3 regions of the Arthrobacter sp. 01N442 genome follow, and region 2 is predicted to be linked to each of the others. Evidence: riboswitches for the same ligand, from Rfam matches in the RefSeq annotation. Region 2 holds a riboswitch; each other region holds the start of a gene.
The links. A riboswitch is a leader RNA that binds a small molecule or an ion and turns the genes downstream of it on or off. The one in region 2 is predicted to bind cyclic di-AMP.
Positions count from the first base shown of each region.

Region 1: it holds a riboswitch for cyclic di-AMP, as region 2 does, so the genes downstream of both, AC1DNC_RS02670 (aggregation-promoting factor C-terminal-like domain-containing protein) here and AC1DNC_RS12845 (NlpC/P60 family protein) in region 2, are expected to answer to the same signal.
Region 3: it holds a riboswitch for cyclic di-AMP, as region 2 does, so the genes downstream of both, AC1DNC_RS15275 (NlpC/P60 family protein) here and AC1DNC_RS12845 (NlpC/P60 family protein) in region 2, are expected to answer to the same signal.

Region 1 covers NZ_JBFTRD010000002.1:64,323-70,774, reverse strand. The annotation lists gene AC1DNC_RS02685 (phosphatase PAP2 family protein) at 1-288, shown strand, start outside; gene upp (uracil phosphoribosyltransferase) at 301-936, shown strand; gene AC1DNC_RS02675 (VOC family protein) at 1,017-1,394, shown strand; gene AC1DNC_RS02670 (aggregation-promoting factor C-terminal-like domain-containing protein) at 1,506-2,225, opposite strand; cyclic di-AMP (ydaO/yuaA leader) riboswitch at 2,224-2,409, opposite strand; gene AC1DNC_RS02665 (HAMP domain-containing sensor histidine kinase) at 2,628-4,202, opposite strand; gene AC1DNC_RS02660 (response regulator transcription factor) at 4,206-4,946, opposite strand; gene AC1DNC_RS02655 (winged helix-turn-helix domain-containing protein) at 5,574-6,443, shown strand.
Region 2 covers NZ_JBFTRD010000005.1:328,189-334,640, forward strand. The annotation lists gene AC1DNC_RS12820 (MBL fold metallo-hydrolase) at 1-792, opposite strand, end outside; gene AC1DNC_RS12825 (hypothetical protein) at 928-2,184, opposite strand; gene AC1DNC_RS12830 (DNA alkylation repair protein) at 2,529-3,185, shown strand; gene AC1DNC_RS12835 (hypothetical protein) at 3,242-4,099, shown strand; gene AC1DNC_RS12840 (hypothetical protein) at 4,096-4,350, opposite strand; cyclic di-AMP (ydaO/yuaA leader) riboswitch at 4,574-4,738, shown strand; gene AC1DNC_RS12845 (NlpC/P60 family protein) at 4,743-5,501, shown strand; gene AC1DNC_RS12850 (dihydrofolate reductase family protein) at 5,600-6,157, opposite strand; gene AC1DNC_RS12855 (helix-turn-helix transcriptional regulator) at 6,408-6,452, shown strand, end outside.
Region 3 covers NZ_JBFTRD010000007.1:202,472-208,923, reverse strand. The annotation lists gene AC1DNC_RS15285 (iron-dependent transcriptional repressor DtxR) at 1-403, shown strand, start outside; cyclic di-AMP (ydaO/yuaA leader) riboswitch at 525-766, shown strand; gene AC1DNC_RS15280 (M23 family metallopeptidase) at 771-1,589, shown strand; cyclic di-AMP (ydaO/yuaA leader) riboswitch at 1,736-1,894, shown strand; gene AC1DNC_RS15275 (NlpC/P60 family protein) at 2,158-2,910, shown strand; gene AC1DNC_RS15270 (HNH endonuclease) at 3,144-3,644, shown strand; gene mobA (molybdenum cofactor guanylyltransferase) at 3,705-4,442, shown strand; gene AC1DNC_RS15260 (DUF6457 domain-containing protein) at 4,426-4,713, shown strand; gene AC1DNC_RS15255 (molybdopterin-binding protein) at 4,710-6,203, shown strand; gene fdhD (formate dehydrogenase accessory sulfurtransferase FdhD) at 6,288-6,452, shown strand, end outside.

The DNA.
Region 1 (6,452 bases), on a different contig from region 2:
GCGATGGGCATGAGCCGGGTGTTCCTGGGCCACCACTGGATGACCGACGTGATCTTCGGCTGGGCACTGGGACTGGGCTGGGTGGGGATCGTGATTCTGGCCCACCGGCTGTTCCATGTGCTGCGGCACCGCGAACACACGGGCCCGGCCCCGACGTTCGACAATAAGGCGCACCTGCGCGACCGCGCCCCCGACAGCATCGCGGACGTGGCCGCGGCCGACGCCGCCGCCGCCGCCGCCGACTCCGATCAGAGTGGCTCCGCGGGGCGGTCCTCGACGTCCGGGTGATAGTTTTGACCCATGCGCACTCTCGTTGTGGACCACCCGCTGGTCGCCCATAAGCTCACCGTTCTGCGGGACAAGAACACCCCGTCCCCGGTCTTCCGCCAGCTCACCGAGGAGCTCGTCACGCTCCTGGCCTATGAGGCAACCCGCGACGTCCGCACCGAGCCGGTCACCATCGAGACGCCGGTCAGCACCACCATCGGCACGGCGTTCACCAAGCCCACCCCGCTGGTGGTCCCGATCCTCCGCGCCGGACTCGGCATGCTCGAAGGCATGACCAAGCTGGTCCCCACCGCCGAGGTCGGCTTCCTGGGCATGGCGCGGGACGAAGAAACCCTGGACATCATCACCTACGCCGAGCGCCTGCCCGAGGACCTCACGGACCGGCAGATCTTTGTCCTGGACCCGATGCTCGCCACCGGCGGCACCCTGCGCGAGGCGATCAAGTTCCTCTTCAAGCGCGGCGCCTCGGATGTTACCTGCATCTGCCTGCTGGCCGCCCCGGAGGGCCTGGCCAAGCTGGAAGAAGAGCTCTCGGACGCGAACGTGACCATCGTGCTGGCCTCGATCGACGAGAAGCTCAACGAGAAGTCCTACATCGTGCCCGGCCTGGGCGACGCGGGCGACCGCCTGTACGGCATCGCGGGCTAGGCGACCGTCTAGCCAGGCAGCTGCGTCGGCGCCTCCATCCAGGGGTTCCGGCGGGTCCTTTCCGGGACTAGCCTGTGGCCATGGACTGGAAACTTGAACTCATCTTCGTGCCCGTTTCGGATGTGGACCGGGCCAAAGACTTCTACGTGAACAAGGTGGGCTTCAACGCCGACTACGACGAGCGGCCCTCGGAGGGCATCCGCTTTGTCCAGCTGACGCCGCCGGGCTCCGGGTGCTCGATAGCGATCGGCGAGGGGCTCAATGAAGCCCCGCCCGGCACCGCGCCGGGCCTGCAGTTGGTGGTCGGCGACATCGAAGCCGCCCACAAGCAGCTCAAGGACAACGGCGTGGACGTCAGCGACATCGACGTCCAGGACTGGGGCCAGTTTGTCTACTTCGCCGACCCGGACGGCAACAAATGGGGAGTGCAGTACATCCCCGGCCGCCCGACCGGGTAGCCGCTCCGCGCCGCCGTCGCCCCCGGCGGTGCAGCACATGAAAAGGGCCCCGGATCCAGTGGATCCGGGGCCCTTCTCATGCGGGCCTCAAGGCCCCGTGGTGGCGGCTGTTTAGTACCAGTTGTTCGCGTAGTGGAAGTCCAGGGCGCCACACGGAGAACCGTAGCGGTCCTTCACGTACTGCAGGCCCCAGTTGATCTGGGTCCGGTAGTTGGTCCGGTAGTCGGCGCCGGCGCTGGCCATTTTCTCGGCCGGCAGTGACTGGACCACACCGTAGGCGCCGCTGCTGGCGTTGGTGGCGGTGGTCTTCCAGTCGGACTCCCTGGTCCACAGCTTCATCAGGCACTGCATCTCGCTGGGAGCCCAGCCGTGGGCGGGCAGCTGGGAGGCGGCATAGGCCTGCGCGCCGGCGGGATCGTCGATCGCGACCGGCTTTGCCGGTGCCGCCGGGGCGGCGCGGGTCGGCTTAGGGGCCGGGGCAGCCGGGGCCTTGGCGGGCTTGATCTTGGAGGCCTGGGCCTCGACGCTCATCGGGGCGGGCGACGCGGGCGCATTGCTGCCGACGCGCTCGAAGTCCAGGGTCTGCAGGGACGCGGCAGTGTCCTTGGCAGCTTCGGTGGTGTGGGCGGCAGAGCCGGACGCCTGGCCCGCGGCGCCTGCACCCAGCAGGACGGCGAACGCGGTGGCCACGACGGCGGCGCGCTTGCCATTGGTCCGAGCCCTCGACGAGGACACGGCCGAAGGGCGCTTGGCCGGCTCGGCACGGTGGCGTGCGGTGTCGGACGTGCGTTTAGCGCCCTCTGGGCGCGTGGGTTCCTTGATTTCAGTCATGTTCGCCTCTCAACGCCTACGGAGTTAGCTGTCGGGTTCGGATGCGAAATCCGGCCGCACGGAATCTCGACGTGTCGGCTTCACCCCTAGGGTGCATGGATGCAGAATGCCCGGGAACACTGGGTTCCCCGTCTCTGCCTGGTCCATGGGAATCCGGGAGCGGCAGAGTTTGGCGTCAGCCCGGATACGCGGCCAGATCGATGGCCGCACCCTAAAACGGTACCGGACTTTCACTCGGAAGTCACATTTAGGTAACGGCGGCCCGCCGCTGCGGTGTGGCGTCTTGCCTATTGGGCCGGGTGTTGGTGGCCCGTTTCGACGGTTCCCTGCCTGCACGACGCCGGTAAGCATCGAGGGGTCAGGGAACCGTCGAAACGGGCAGGCAGGCTGCTACGTCAGGGGCTACGCCACCGGGGGCGCCGCGGGCAGCCGCACGGTGAACTCCGTACGCCCCGGCCGGGACGTGACTTCGACCGTTCCGCCGTGGGCCTCGACAATCGATTGCACAATGGACAGGCCCAGGCCGCTGGTGCCTTCCGACGCCGCGGCCGCGGTCGCGACGGCTGAAGTGGCCGCCGACCCTGGGGCGGGACGGGCCGCTCGGCCGGCAGCGCCACCTGCAGACCGGTTGGTGCGGGCTGCGTCCGCCCGGGAGAAGCGGGCGAAGACCCGGCCCAAGAATTCGGGGGCGATGCCGCCGCCGTTGTCCGTCACTGTGACCACGGCGCTGCCGTCCGCCGAGCGCCTCACGCCCGTGATCACGGTGGTTCCGGGGTCCGTGTGCTTGCGGGCATTGGACAGCAGGTTGGCGAGGACCTGGTGAAGCTGGGTTGCGTCCCCGCGCACCACCACGGGCTCGTCCGGGAGCTCCAGCTGCCAGGTGCGGTCCGGTGCCATGACTTTCTCGTCGCTGACGGTCTCGACGGCCAGCTGTGTGAGGTCGACGTCGGTGAGTTTGAGCGGTTGCCCCTCGTCCAGGCGCGCCAGCAGCAGCAGGTCCTCCACCAGGGTGGTCATCCGTTCGGACTGGCTCTGGACGCGGGCCAGGGACTTCTCGCCGTCGGGCGTGAAGTGTTCGGTCATCCGCATCAGCTCCGTGTAGCCGCGGATGGCGGTGAGCGGGGTGCGGAGCTCATGCGAGGCGTCTGCGACGAACTGGCGCACCTTCATTTCGCTCTCCTGCCGCGCCTCGAGGGCGTTGGAGACGTTGTCCAGCATCTGGTTCAGCGCGTGGCCCACGCTGCCCACCTCCGTTCCCGGATGGGCCGCCGACGCCGGGACGCGCACCCCCAGCGCTACCTCACCGGCGTCCAAGGGGAGCCGGGAGACCTTGGTGGCAACCTCGGAGAGCTGCTCCAGCGGTTTCATGGTCCGTCGGATCAGGGCGGTGCCGGCGAGCCCGATCAGCACGAGGCCGCCCGTCGAGACGATGCCCAGGGTCCAGACGAGGGACGCCAGGGTGTTTTGTTTTTCTTCCAGCGGGAGGCCGGTGACAATGATGTCGCCGTACGGGGCGCGCACGGCGGTGAGTCGGTAGGCGCCGGCCGAGAGCGTCCGTTCCACCGGCACGCCGTCCGGGCGCAGCGCCAGCAGGGCGGCGTCGTCGGCGGCGGAAAGGCTCTGGCGGGTGGCGTCGTCGGCCAGGAAGCCGGGGTCGCTGACGGCGCCGTTGGAGATGCGGGCAGTGAGCGTTCCGATGCCCTGTCCCCGGGCTTCTAGCAGGTCGGGGCGCCGGCCGGAGTCGTCGGTGGAGGGCCTGCCGAACTCGCTCGCGCGGTGCGAGGCCTGGGCCAGCTGGGTGTCGAGCTGCCGGGTGAGGACCACGTCCATGGAGACGTAGCTAAAGACTCCCACCGCACCGCAGATGGCGACGAGCAGCGCCATGGCGAGCAGGACCAGCCGCGTCCGCAGGTGCCAGGTGGACGGGTTGCGCCAGTCGGGACCGGGGACTGGCGCCACGCCGGAAAGGGTGGGCATGGATCAGTCCGCCGGTTTCAGTACGTAACCGGCGCCGCGCACGGTGTGGATCATCGGTGCGCGGTTGGCGTCGATTTTCTTGCGCAGGTAGGAAATGTAGAGCTCCACAATGTTCGCCTGGCCGCCAAAGTCGTAGTCCCAGACCCGGTCCAGGATCTGGGCCTTGCTGATGACCCGCTTGGGATTTTCCATCAGGTAGCGCAGCAGTTCGAACTGGGTGGCGGTCAGGTGCAGCTCCTCGCCGGCGCGGGTGACGTCGCGGGTATCGACATTGAGCACCAGGTCACCCACTACGAGTTCGGCGGTGTCCATGGCGGCCACCCCGGAGCGCTGGACCAGCCGGTGCAACCGCAGCAGGACCTCTTCCATGCTGAACGGCTTCGTCACGTAATCATCGCCCCCGGCCGCCAGACCGGTAATGCGGTCCTGGACGGCGTCTTTGGCCGTGAGGAACAGCGCGGGAACCTCGGGCGCAAACGCACGGATCCGGCTGAGCAGCTCAACGCCGTCGAACCCGGGCAGCATCACATCCAGCACCAGGACGTCGGGGCGGAACTCCTTGGCGAGCTTGACAGCTTCGGGACCATCGGCCGCCACCGCCACGGACCAGCCGGCCATTCGCAGCCCCATGCTCATGAGCTCGGACAGGCTGGGCTCATCGTCCACCACCAGCGCGCGGATGGGAGAGCCGTCCGGATGCGTGAGCTGGGGAAGGTTGTTGGTCATGGAGTGCGAAGTGGCCATGGGACGACTCTCCGATCTGCCGTTGGGCCGAGGCTTTGGGGACCCTGTGCGGCACCTGTGAATCCCAGACTACCGAGCTGTACGCTGCCCCGGAGGTGCAAACGCCACGAGTCAGCCTCGGCCCGGGGCCTGCCCAGTCCGTGGACTGGTTGTGGTGGCGTGACTCTTTCGAGACGATTCCGCCAGTATTGCTTACCGTGAATATTTTCGGCCTAGAGGTGGCAGTTGCTGAAGAATCTTCGACGAACTGGGGTGCGCGTACTCGCATGCAGTGAAACGCACAATTATTCGTAGGCTTATCAAAATTGTGATTTGCGCTACAATCGGTGATTTCGTCTCACAATGCGGACTTTGGAGTCCATTGTTACTTGCTAGTTCTTATTGTTACGTTGCACACTTCAATTGTGAACAAGAACTCAACAGCACCTGCAGCCGCAGCTTCCTGGATCAGCGCACCAGCTGGTACTGAGATGCCCTGTTGTCGAATGCACGCCTAACTTCTACACCCCAGAACGTTTCTAGGCATTCGCCCCCAGCCCAGCGTCGGGCGCCCCTCCCCAGTTTTCATTGCGGGGAACTCAGCATTCGAGCCGCGATGACGGCCATTCACATTGAGGTAAGCATTTCATGTCAGTTGCATCCGGATACGTCCACATCTCCGTCCGTAACGCCAACAAGGCCGGGCAGACCGGCCTCCGCCAGGGCTTCGGCGGCCGCCCGAGCTTCGGTCCCGCAGGATCCGGCAGCAGCTTCCCGGCCCCCGGTTACGCCGCGCAGGGCTACAACCCCAACTCGTACGGCCAGCTTCGTGCCGTCCCCGCCGCTGAGTCGGCGCCGACTACCGCGCCGACCCCGGTGATCGCTCCCGGCAACGGCAGCCCGGTCCGCCCCGTGCCCAACGACAATGTGGCCCGTGGCTTCGTGCTCTACATGGGGATCGACGAGGAAACCGCGGCCGCTGCCGGCACCTCGATCGCCAAGCTGGCCCAGGAAATCCGCGCCTATGCCCAGTCCCTCGTCGCTGGTGCTGAAAGCTACGCCGCTGTCGCCGTCGCCCCGGCGTCCGCGCCGGGTTCCGCGCTCGACGTCGTCCGGTCCACCTTTGGCGACCCGACTGCCGGTGCCCGCCAGCGCGCCGAGAACGCACGGCTGCAGCAGGCACAGGATCCGCGCCCGTCCGGCGTGCTGATCGACCTCGCCCGCCGCGAAGTGGCGCTCGACGGCGAATCGCTGAACCTTACGTTCAAGGAATTCGAACTGCTCAACTACCTCGTGGAGAACGGCACCCGCACCGTGGGCCGCGACGAACTCCTCGAAGGCCTGTGGCGCAACGCCGAAGAGGTGCCCAACGAGCGCACCATCGACGTGCACATCCGCCGGCTGCGCTCCAAGCTTGGCCGCCTGGCGAACACGGTGCGCACCGTGCGCGGCCAGGGCTACCGGTTCTACGAGCACCCCGAGGTTGTTGTCTGGGCCGCTCCGGAATACTCCATCTAGCCTTAGCTT
Region 2 (6,452 bases):
TGCGCGTTCGCCCATGACAGCGGGGCCTTCACGGTTTTCGCGCTTCATCCGTGCGAAGTAGGCGTGGGCGTCGGGCTGGCCGTCGAGGAGTTCGTTGATGAAGCCCTGCTCGTCGTTGGCCGCGAGGTACGGGCCCCACCAGGCGTAGAGGCGTTCGTAGCCGACGGTCGAGGACGGGATGGCGCCGAGGGCCTTGCCGCAGGCGCTGCCGGCGCCGTGGCCGGGGTGGACCTGGACGTGGTCCGGCAGGGTCAGGAACTTATCCCGCAGGCTGGCGAAGAGCTGCTTGGCACCTTCGAAGCGGGTGTCGACGCCGCCGGCGGCTTCATCCAGGAGGTCCGGGCGGCCGAGGTCGCCGGAGAACACGAAGTCACCGGAGAGCAGGTAGCCGGGCTTGTCGGCGAACGCGCCGTCGGTGATCAGGAAGGACAGGTGCTCCGGGGTGTGGCCGGGGGTGTGCAGGGCCTTGACGGTGATGTTGCCCAGGGTGATTTCGTCATTGTCGTTCAGGCGTTCGGCCTCGAAGCCGTACTGCCAGTCCGCGCCGCCCTCGCCGGAGACGTAGGCGGTGGCGCCGGTTGCGGCGGCCAGTTCGCGGGTGCCGGAGAGGAAGTCCGCGTGGATGTGCGTCTCGGTCACGGCCACGATCTTCATCCCGTTCGCGGCAGCAAGGTCCCGGTAGACAGCGATGTCACGGCGGGGGTCAACCACAAGGGCCTCACCCTTGGCCTGGCAGCCGATGAAGTAGCTGGCCTGTGCGAGGTCTTCGTCGTAGATGCGCTCGATGAGCATTCGGGGAACTCCTTCTTGAGGTGGACGGGGAAGGGATTCCTTCCTCCTCTACGTTCAACAATAATACCCCGGGGGGTATCTCGCAAACGCGACAGGACAGATTCTTCGGCGGGGCCGACGGCGTGGCCCGGAGGCTCAGCCGCCGACCCTGGCCAGCACCTTGTTGATGGTGGCGGCGAGTCCCCGCGCAGCCTGGAGGACGGTGGCGTCGGAGAGCGTTTTCGTTTCCGTGTCCACGCACAGCACGCCTTTCCTGGCGCCCACCCGGACATGCCTGACACCCGTCCCGTCCGGCAGCACATAAACCAGGGCGTAGCCGGCTTCTCCGCCGGTGTCGACGGCCAGGTGCTTGATCGCCGTCCAGGTGCGCGAGCCGCCGCCGGGGAGCTTTTCCAGGATGGAGCCACAGCGGCCAAGGTCAGCTGCCCGGCTGTCTGAGGGTGACGATCCCGTCGGCGGAGACGGCAAGCTGAGGAGCCGCAAACTGATCCGGTCCGTTTTCGGCGGATCACCAGGGATCTCCGCCACCACGGCGGAGGACCCCGCGAGGGAGGCAAGATATGCCGCGTCGTCATAGACGCAAGCCGGCGCGGCCCGAGCCGTTGCGGGCCCGGACCGGGCGTAGCCACCCTCCAGCACCTGGGCTTGGTTCCCTGTGGGCCCGGTAATGCCCTGCAGCAGCCGGGCCAGTTGCTGCGGTGTCTGCTGCGCGGGACGTCGAGGGCTGGCGGGCGGACCCGGCGCCGGTGCGGCAGACGGCGCTGGGCTGGAGACTGTCTGGCCGATCAGCTTTTGGGCCAGCCGGACCAGCGGCTCGAGGGCCGTCCTAACGTCGTCTTCGGAACTGGGGGCGGGTGCCTGTCGGCGCAGCCCAATCGACAGCGTGCCCTGCAGCACCTGCAATGCGATGGTGGCTCCGACCGGGGGAGTACCGGCAGTCGCCGGGGTGCCCAGGACGGTGGCGTAGGCCTTCTCGCCCACGGCCGGCACGTTGAGCAGCCTGACGGTGGAGGATGGGGCATTCCCCGACGTCTGCCGGAACGTTGCACACCTTTGGGCCAGCGCGTCGGTGTAGGCGAAATCCGCAGCGAGTATCTCGCTTCGCGGCGCGCTTCGGGCAAAGACGAAAGCGAGGGCCTCGCGGGACCACGCCCCGGTCAGGGTGAGGACGCCCGCGGCGAAGTGCATTGCAAGGTCCGCTCCGCTGGTGGGCGAGCTGTGCGGGCGGAACACCCCGCATTCGCCGGGCTCGACGGCGGGATCGTCGAGGGGGCCCTGCTGGCCTTGCAGGCGGGAGCGCAACTCCGAGCTCCTGGAGACACGTCCGGTGCCCTCATGGTTTCCGTTGATGGCCGACTCCAGCAGGACCATGAGTTCCTCATCGGAGAGCACACCTTCCGCCGTCGACGCCGGGACAGGCGCGCTCGCGGGGACCGATCCGTTCCCGTCAGGTGGTGAGGGCGGATCCGGCGTGCAGCCGGTGACCGCCAGAGCGGCGGCAGCGCAGGCAAAGAGCCAGCGACGTGACCGTGAAACAGGCCCACCGGCATTTCGGGTTGTTGCAGCACCTGGACACACGACTGGACTCCCTGCCGTCGAAAGATGTGCTGAGCCCATGTTCCGCCGCGGGGTTGGACGGCACCAGAGGATTTGTGCCCCTCGGCGCACGACAGGCTGGTGTCCCGCCGTCCGGGCCCGCTTAGGCTCTGCAGCCCTAGCCGGGTCAGAATGGATCCATGAGCCAGGCCGGGGACTTCATCGATGCGTGCCTGCAGCGTGAGAGCTCATGGCAGCGCGCCGAAGAAGCGCGGGACCGGTATGGACCGGACCTGGCGAGTTACGGCTGTTCCGTCGGTGCCGTCCGCGGCACGGTCCGGGATGCGCTCCGCCGCTACCGGGACCTTGACCGTGACGAGATCGCGGCGCTGAGCTCGGAGTTGTGGGCGGTCCCGGTTTTCGAACGCCGCCTCGCCGCCGTCGTCCTACTGCAATCCCGCGTGGCTGTGTTGGACAATTCGGACCTGACCCGGATCGAGGGCTTCGTCCGTACCGCTCGCCTGCGTGAGCTGGCCGACCCGTTGGCAATCGACGTCGTCGGGCCGCTGCTGGCGGGGCTGGATCCCCAAAGCCGGGCCCGCGCGGACGCTGTGATGGGCCGCTGGCTGCAGGACCCGGACGACTGGTTGCGACGCGCGGCCCTGATGGCGCCGCTCCGTGAGCTTCGATCCGGCGCGGGCGACTGGGACCGCTTTGTGCGCGATGCCAGAAAGTGCTTCGCGCCCAGTGCCGGGAGCGGGACGGAGGCCCACGTCGGTGACTCCTGCCTGGTCCGGGATGCGGTCTCACATGTCGTCGCCGAGGTGCGGAAACGCCGCCCTGAGCTGCGTCTTTAGCGAAGCGGGTACTAAGGCTCTCGCGGGAGGCACCGCGGCGGGGTCAAGCTGAAGCGGTGAAGACCTTCCAGGCGCGGCGCTGGGCGCGCCAGCTCAGTTGGACCGTCGTTGCAGGAACGCTGTTGGCCGGGTGCTCGGCCGGCCCCGGCTCGGGGCCGGGCACAACCGGCGCCCCCACGACGGGCGCCGCCACGACGGGCAGCCCCACGACGGAAACCCCCACGACGGGCACCCCCGGTCCGGCCAGCGGCCCGGCCGGAAAGCCGACGGCTGATGGGAATCGGGACTACACCGACGCACGGCTGCAGGCGCTGCTCCGGGGAGTCAAGCTCGATGGCATCGGCCAGCTCCAGGCAGATGACCCCCGGGCCGTGGCGTCGGGCGCGCTGGGTGATTACCACGACGCCTCCGACCCGAAACGCGGCGCTGCGCCGGGCAAGTGCGAGCTCTTCGACAGTTACCTCATGTTCAACGCCGCCAACGGCAGCCTGGCAAGCGGCCTCCTGATTCCGTCCACGCCCGGGGACCAGGACGCGATGAAGATGACCGGAACCTACCGCTCCCTCAGCGCCGTCCATCCCGCGTCTTCAACCGGGCGGTCCGAATTCCAGCAGCGGCGCGATGCCTATGGTTCATGCAACACCGTGAGGGAAATCTCCCTGCTGCCCGGCAAGCTGCAGATGGATATTGTCCGGCTCTCGGCGAAGGTCGACGGAGAGCAGTCATTCGCGGTCTCGCAGCTCACCTCCGACGGCGCGCGGGTCGGCGCAATCTACGTGGGGGGCAGCAAATCCGGGGTGGACGTGATCTACCGCCAAACCGTCAACGGCAACGCGGCGCAGACACTCGACGCCGATGCCGCCGCCAGGCAGGGCGCCGACGTCGTCAACCAGGTGCTCAGCAGGTTGCCCTAGCGCTGCGGCCGGCGCTCCACGACGGCGTATGCCTTGCCGTCGAGGAACTGCCAATCGGTCACCACCATGAAACCGAGCGTGTCCACACGGTCGTTCAGGACGTGGACATCGAAGCCGCCGTCGCGCGGTTCGGCGTCCCACGTCGCCACATGGATTTCCTTCTCCTCGAGAATCAGCAACTCGGTGTTGACGTCAAAATCCTCCTGCGACTCATCGCTGAGCTGGCAAATCGCGACACAGTGGCTGTTCATTTCGTGCCTCCGCTCGGGGAACGCTGGGTGCCTTCATCCTATGGCGGACGACCGCCGGAGCCCTAGGCCTTGTCCGCAAGGGGACACAGCGGACTGTCCGCGCGAGCACACGGCCCCGTTATCTGAATGTGACATTCAGGCCATGGGCCGTTACCGTGGATAGGTGCCTGTTTGTATCCGATACGGGCGCTCCCGAGCCGATTGCCTAACTCTGCCGCGGCCCGGGATCCGAATGCAACCATCTGGCAGAGACGGGGAAACCACTTTCGATCTGCGTTTTTAGCAGGTCTTGGGGTGAAGCCGCACAGCGCCCGCATTGACGGGCCCGCGGCCGGGTGCCTCCCATCCGAATCCGACAGCTCACCTCGCAGGCATTGGGAGAGGCTACAACCATGACTTCAAGCATTACTTCTGCGCGCCATCGTTCCGACGCATCCGCCGGACAGGGCTCAGCATTCTCGGGCAAATCAGGCATCATCGGCCGTCAGGCCGCGGTAGTCTTCGCAGCCTCCGGCCTGGTCCTCACGAGCGGAATGGCCGCCAATGCAGCTGTCGCCCCGGCCGAAAACGAGGCCGCCCCGGCGTCGTCCGTTGACGTCGGCAGCAAGATTTCCGCGCCCGTCACCGCCGATTCCGCGGTCCAGATCAGCTTCGCCCGCCCGGCAGTGACGACCACGCCGGCACCGGTCGTCGCACAGCCGAAGCCTGTTGCAGTCCCGGCAGTCGCCGCCCCGGCCCCGGCCATCGCACCCGCCCCGGCCGTTGCGCCGGCAGCTCCCCAGATCACCGTGCAGGCGAAGTCGGCCGTGGCGCCTGCCCCCGCAGCCGGCGGAGTCAACGCCGCGATGCTCTCTGCTGCCTACAGCCAGATCGGCATCACCCAGGACTGCACCGCCATGGTGGAGAAGGCCCTCGGTGCGGCCGGCATCCACGTGGGCGACCTCGGTCCCCAGCAGTTCATGAACTACGGCAAGGTTGTGGGCACCCCGCAGCCCGGTGACATGATCGTCCAGTCCGGCCACGTGGCCATCTACGCCGGTGGCGGCGAGGTCATCAGCGGCGGCATGAACGGCAGCAACCAGACCATCAAGCACCCGCTTTCCTGGCTGACTGCCACCGGCGGTGTGACCTTCGTCCGCGCCGGCGCATAGCAACAAGCGCAGGAACCTCTTTCCAGGGCCGGGGCCGGCTGCCTTTTCATGGCAGCCGGCCCCGGCTTTTGCGCACGTTTTTCGCCTGCCGGCGATGCTCAGGCGGTATACCGCACCAGGACGACGCCGTTGCCAAACGTACGGGTGCCGGCGAGGCTCAGCGCGGTCCTGTCGTCAGAGTCCTTGAATAGCGGGTTCCCGCGTCCAATCAGCACCGGGTGGACGTAGATCCAGTACTCGTCGATGAGTCCGAGCCGGCGGAAGGTAGCGGCCAGGTCCGCCCCGCCGAGCGCCAGGCTTCCCCCGGGTTGCGCCTTCAGTGCCAGCACCTCATCGGCGACGACGTCGCGCGCCACCGTGGTGTTCCACCCCGCCCGCTCCAGCGTCCTGGAATAGACGATCTTCGGCATGTCCCGCCAAATTTTTGCGAACTCGGCCTCGGCTGGGGTGCTGGAGGGATCCTGATCCGCCGTCGGCCAGAATCCGGCCATCAGTTCGTAGGTGACGCGGCCGTCCAGGAAGGCGCCCATGGTGGCGAGCTGCTCGTTGAAGTGGGTGTGGAGTTCCTCGTCGACCATGTGCCAGTCGATCTCGCCGTTGGGGCCCTCGAAGAAGCCGTCGAGGGACACCTGTATTGCCAGGATGATCTTCCGCATGGCCGAGAGCTTACGCCGCGAGGATCCCTGGCGGGAGGCTGTAGCGTGACCGTGGGGCCGATTCGGCAATTTTCTGCCGATTAGGGTCTTATGGCTTCCGGCGGAAGCTCTTTGAGCCAATTACGGCATTATCTTGCCGAATGAGTCCGTATCGGCCATGATGGGAGAGTCCTCGCGCTGGATCGGCAACATACTGCCGGAAGGGATTGGCCGGAGGATGCGGTAACAAAGGGACGAGAAGGGGAGCACAGTGAGCGACGTGGGGGCGATAGCCGAGGGGATCCGCCGGACCCGC
Region 3 (6,452 bases), on a different contig from region 2:
CCACGAGGAAGCGTGCCGCTGGGAGCATGTCATGAGCGAACGGGTGGAGCGCCGCATCTTCGAAATGCTGGACCATCCGACCGTTTCCCCCTACGGGAACCCGATCCCCGGACTCGCCGAACTGGGCGGGCTCCCGACGCCGGAACGCGGCGGAGTGGTAAACCTGCTGGAGGCGATGGCCGGGTACGGCGCGGACTCCCGGATCACCGTCAACCGCTTGGCCGAGCCGATCCAGGTTGAGCCGGAGCTGTTGCTCCAGCTGGACGAGGGCGGAATCCGCCCCGGCGCCAGGGTGTCGCTGGAGCGCGTGGGCGAGTACATTTCGGTTCGGGTGCCGGACATTGAAGGGGCGCTCGAACTGCCGCCCGAGGTTGCCGCGCACGTCTTCGTTACCCTCGGGTAACCTGGCGTCGTATCCTGCCCCGAAATAGCCGGGGAGTTGTCCACAAGGGAGATCACGGAATTATCACCGTCTGCCTTAATCCCCTATAGTTGATGACTAGCACTGATACTAAAGCGTTATCTGATCCGAAGCCGAGCTCTGCCAGCGGATCAGTAGGCGATTCACCTTCTGGCAGAGGCGGGGGAACCACAACCGGCTGCATAATTCGGCAGCCTTGGGGTGAAGTCCGCTAGCGGCAGGCAAACTCAATCGGGAGCATTCTTGGATGCCCCTGTGCCTGGATGCCTGCACCGGCGGACCGGGTCTTTGATCTCTCTGACCCGAATCCGACAGCTAACTTCGCAGGCTATCCAGAGAGGAACCCTTCTTGACCACCCAGACCGTCAGGGGCCGCCGTCGTGCGACCGGTCCCGCTCCGGAGCCGCGCCCGGCCGCCGTCTTCCTTGACGAGCGCCCGCGCGACGCGCGCCGCGATGAGCGCCGCGGCCGGCGCAGCCCGCTCCGTCAGGTGTCAGACTTCGCCGCCGTCAGCGGCGTCGGGCAGAAGGCCGGCATCGCCTTGGCTGCCACGGGTCTGGTCCTGACAGTTACAGTCCCTGCCACCGGCCCGGTAATGGCCTCCGACCCCGCCCGGTCGGGATCCGTTTCCGCGGCGGCGCAGCCCGAGGTCAAAGCTCCGGCTGCCGAAATCAACTTCAACCGCACGGCCGTCACCACGAAGGGTGACCCGGACATTAAGCTCAAGCAGTTGCTGAGCGCCCAGTCCGTCGGCAGCATCACCCGGGCGGCATCCGCGGGCAGCCTCGGGGCTCCCCTGGACGTCATGGTCACTGCCTCGCCGTTCGGCTACCGGGTCAGTCCCATCACGGGAGCCCTCGGAGAATTCCACCGCGGGCAGGATTACGCAGCCCAGTGCGGCACCCCCGTGCATGCCGCTGCGAGCGGCACCGTAACTTTCTCCGGCTGGCATCCCTATGGGGGCGGCAACCGGGTCGTGATCGACCATGGCAACGGCCTGGAGACCACGTATAACCACTTGTCGTCGTCCGATGTCCACGTGGGCCAGCAGGTCTCCCGTGGTGATGTGGTGGCGATGAGCGGGACCACCGGCGCCTCCACCGGCTGCCACCTCCACTTCGAGGTGATGGTCAATGGAGAAGTTGTTGACCCGCTCGGCTGGCTTTAGCCAAGCCGAGGGACAGCTCGCATTTCTGTGACACGCCGTGATCTGAATGTGACATTGAGTCCCAACTGTTGTACCGTATGAAGCACGCCAACTTCTCCGAAGTTGGCGCTCTTGAGTGGATTGCCTAACTCTGCCACCGCTCAAGGTCCGTTCGCATGACATCGTCTGGCAGGGGCGGGGGAACCAATTTTGGTCTTCGCAAGAAGACCTAGGGGTTAAGTCGCAAAGCTTCCCAGGAAGCAGCGCGGCCGGGTGACTCCCATCCGAATCCGACAGCTCACCTCGTAGGCATTGGGAGAGGCTACTTTCGTGTCTTCACGCCACAATGCTGCGCGTTCTCGCGCTGGCGAGGCTCAGTTGAGCCCGCTGAACTCCATGCTCCGCGTTGCCCTTGCCGGCGCCCGGACTGGTTCACACAACGCAGTTCCCGCTTTTGGCGCGTCTTCGCAGTACACCCTTCGCTAAGAAACCCGTTTCGGGGCGATCCGGCGTACCCCCAAGATGCCGGAGCGTCCTCAGTCCCGCCTGCAAGCAGCGCGGACCCAAGGATCACGAAAGAGAGAACTAGATGACTACTCGTGCAACCATTGCACGCCACCGCGCGGAGGTCACCAAGACCAACTCGCTGGCTGTCATTGCTAAGGCCGTCGGCGACAACGCCGGTGGCATGGGTCGCCAGGCCGCGGTTATCGCTGCTGCCTCCGGCCTGGTCCTGACCAGCGGTATCGCAGCCAACGCTGCCGACACCAACGTTCAGCGTGAATCGGCTTCCGCTTCGGCCATGGAGGTACAGTCCAACGCACCGGCCACGATCTCCGCGGCCTCCAGCATCGCGATCTCCTACGAGAAGCCTGCTGTAAAGACCGCACCTGCCCCGGTCGCCGAGGCTGCCCAGCCCGTCGTCAACGTCCAGGAAGCCGGCACCGCCGCTACCGGCACCGGCACCGCGGCCACCGCATCGCTGGCCACCAAGGCTCCCGCCGCCGTCAGCGGCATGGGCGCCTCCATCGCTGCTGCTGCTTACGCTCAGATCGGTGTCTCCCAGGACTGCACCATGCTGGCCACCAACGCGCTGGCCGCAGTGGGCATCCACTACCACGGCTGGCCGGCAGGTTACCTGTCCCTGGGACGCACCGTGAGTGCCGCAGAGGCTCAGCCGGGTGACCTCGCCTACTACCAGAACGGTGGCATGGGCATGGCCCACATCGCCGTCTACGTCGGCAACGGCATGGCCGTCCACGGCGGCTGGAACGGCGGCACCACCGCGCTGTACAGCGTCAACGTCGGCTCCGGCCCGGTCTTCATCCGCGTCGGCGGCTAGGACTTAGGCGCCTCTAACGCCTGAAGCTTTGCGAAGGACCCCTGCCCCTGCGGCAGGGGTCCTTTGTCATGCGTAGCCGGCAACCGCATCGCGAGCCGAGAGTCCCGTCAAAGAAAAATTCGGCAATCCGGGCCTCCGGTGTTTACTCTTGTGGTGTCGATCCATAGCCCGACCATGCACAGGGCAGCCGGCCCTCGTGCCCCTGGCGGGTGCGGCCGTGAAGAGGTATGCGGATGCGCACTCTCGTTCTGAATGCTGGATATGAACCGCTGGCGGTAGTCACCTTCCGCCGGGCGCTGGTGCTTGTATTGACCGGTAAGGCCAGCGTGGTGGCCGAAGGGGACGATCCCGTGGTGGGTCCGCAGGATATCCTCGGCCGGCCAACCGTGATCCTGCTGAACCGGTACATCAGGCCGCGCTACAACACCCTGACGGCAGTCAGCCGTAGGGGAGTCCTGCGCCGGGACAACCACCGCTGCGCGTACTGCGGCAAGGCGGCCCACACCATCGACCATGTCCACCCCAAGTCTCGGGGCGGCGCGGATTCATGGGAGAACCTGGTGGCCGCCTGCCTGCGCTGCAACAACGCCAAGGGGGACCATACCCCCGCCGAAATGGGCTGGAAGCTCGGCTTCGTTCCGGGCCCGCCCAAGGGCACGATCTGGCAGATCAAGGAACTGGAGAAGCCAACGCCCGCCTGGGACCCGTTCCTGCTCCCCGAAAAGGCGCACTGACAAAGGCTGCTGACGCCGCGGGCCGGCTCTATCCGGTGACGGTAGGGCTAGGCTGGGTTGGTGGAATTCGACGCTATTGTTCTCGCCGGGGGCCGGTCGGCCAGGCTGGGCGGTGTGCCCAAGGCCCTGCTGGCGGTCGACGGCGCCACCCTGCTCGAGCGGTCGCTGCAGGCTGCCCGCGGAGCCCGCCGGATAGTCGTCGTCGGCCCCGCCGCCGGTAGCCTCCCGCCGGACGTGCTGGCCTGCCGCGAGGAACCGCCCTTCGCCGGTCCCGCCGCCGCGATTGCGGCCGGCCTCTCCACCTTGGCTGCCGCGGCAGGCCGGGGCGAGCCCGATGTCGGGCGCCCGGCACCCCTGACTCTCGTGCTGGCCTGCGACATGCCCCGCGTCGCGGCCGCCGTCCGCGCCCTGCTCGACGCGACGGCCGACTTGCCCGCAGAATTCCCCGCCGACTTGCCCGCCGGAGCGCCGGGCAGTGACGAGGCCGGTCCCAGGGACGGGGTCGTCGCCGTCTCGGCGGAAGGCCGAACGCAGCCACTCGTGGGGCTATATGGCACGGCCGCGCTAGAACGCGCCGTCGCCGACGCGGCCCGGCGGAACGCGCTTGAGGGCGGCTCGGTGTTCTCCCTCCTTGCTAGTCTTGAGCTGCGGGAGGTTCCGGCTCCGCCCGGCTCCACGGATGACGTGGATACTTGGGACGACGCCGCCGCTTTGGGGGCGTCGACTCCCGGCCAGGGACCGTCCGGGGCGCTGCAGCCCAACCTAACTTTGGAGGCAAACGGTGAAGAGCCAGGATGAAACGCTTGAAGACTGGTGCCGTGCGCTGCTCCAGGCACTTGAGCTCGAAGATGTCGAGATCGACATCAACGAGGTGCTGGGCCTGGCCGGTGTGGCGGCCCATTCGGTCGTCCGCCCCGCCGCGCCGCTGACCACTTTCATCGCCGGCTTTGCAGCCGGCCTGGCGTCCGGAACCGGGCAGGCGCCGGACGATGTCTCGATGCAGGCCGCCATGGGCGTCGCCCGGAAACTCGCCAAGGACTACGCCGCAGCCGAGGCCTCCGGGGCATGACCCCGGAACCCCCTCACGGCAGCCCCGGCGCCGACGCCGACGCTGAAACCGTCGCCGCCGACGCTGAAACCGAAGCCGCGGACGCCGAAACCGACGCCGGAACCAATGCGAGCGATGCCCCGGAGGCACCGCACCGGCATCTGGCGCACAGTTGGCAGGAAGCCCGGCAACTGGCCTTCGACTGCGCCGCGCCCATCCCCTCAGCGCCTGTGCCGCTGCGCCACGCCCTGGGTAGGACCCTGGCCGAGGATGTGACGGCCCTGCACGACATGCCGCACTACGCGTCCTCCGCGATGGACGGCTGGGCGGTCAGCGGCAGCGGGCCCTGGATCCTCGCCGAACCGGGCCAGCGGTTGGCCCCGCACCAGGCGAGTCCGATTGTCACCGGCGGCCTGATTCCGCCGGGTGCCAAGGCCGTGCTCCGCAGCGAGAGCGGCGTCATCGCCCCGGACGAGGACGGGCTTCCGGTCCTCAAACTCGGCGGCGGCGCCAAACCCGGCGAACCCCGCAATGGCGACCACATCCGCAAGGCCGCTGAGGAGGCGGCCGCCGGCGAACTGCTGATCCAGGCGGGCGCCGTGCTCAACCCGGCACACCTCGCCCTGGCCGCCCTCGCCGGGCACGACGCCCTGCCGGTCCTCGGCAAGGCCGTCGTCCGGCTGGTGTTCACCGGCGCCGAAGTCGTCAGCACCGGTGTACCCGCGCCGGGAGAGGTGCGGGACACCTTCGGCCCGCAACTTGCCGCCGTCGTGGAAATGCTCGGCGGGATTTGTGCGGGAGAGACCAAGATCGGGGACGACGACGCCGACTGGCTCGCCGCACTCGAAGATACCGAGGCGCCGGATGCCGGCAACGACACCCTCTCCGGCGCCGGAGACGGCGCGGAACCGTCCGAGGAGACGCTACCGGCCGACGTCGTCATCACCACCGGCGGTACCGGGCGCTCCGGCACCGACCACCTGAGACGGACGGTCGCGGAATTGGGCGGCAGGCTGCTGATCGACGGCATCGCGATGCGGCCAGGCCACCCCGCGGTCCTGGCAGAACTGCCGGACGGGCGCTTCGTCATCGGGTTGCCCGGCAACCCGCTCGCCGCCATGATGGCGCTGTCCACGATCGGCGCCCCGCTGCTGGCAGCGCTGGACCACAGGACGGCGCCTCCGGTGACCGAGGTGCCGTGCGGGACCATGATCGAGCCCGACCCCGGCCGCACCCGGCTGATGCCGTTCCGCATGGTGTACGGCATGGCATCGCCGGCGCAGCACACCGGCCCGGGCATGATGCGCGGTCTGGCGGCGGCCGACGGCATTCTGGTGGTCCCGCCGCACGGCGTGCAGCTGGGGGAGTTGGTGCCGGCGTTCGCCTTGCCGTGGGGAGCCGCCCTGCCGGAACCGGCCGCCGCCAAGCCCGCCGCAAAGCCGGCCACCAAGCGCGCCGCCAGGAAGCCGGCTGCGGACGGTCCGGTTGACTGGAGCGGGCTGCTTGGCTGACCCGCGAACCGGGGCCATGATGGATTCAGGGACTTGCCGCGCCACGCGGCAGGATCCGAACGCAATGTTTATGAGGAGTATCCGATGGGCCGCGTGACACAGCGCCGCAAGGTGCACAAATTTGTTCTGGACGGCTCGGCGCAGGCCTTGGAGTTCCCGGTCCGGCACCGGGAAGACGTGCTGGCGGTCGAGGAACCGCTCGAGATCCGGCTGGGTAATCTGTCCTTCTCCGTCACGATGCGGACCCCC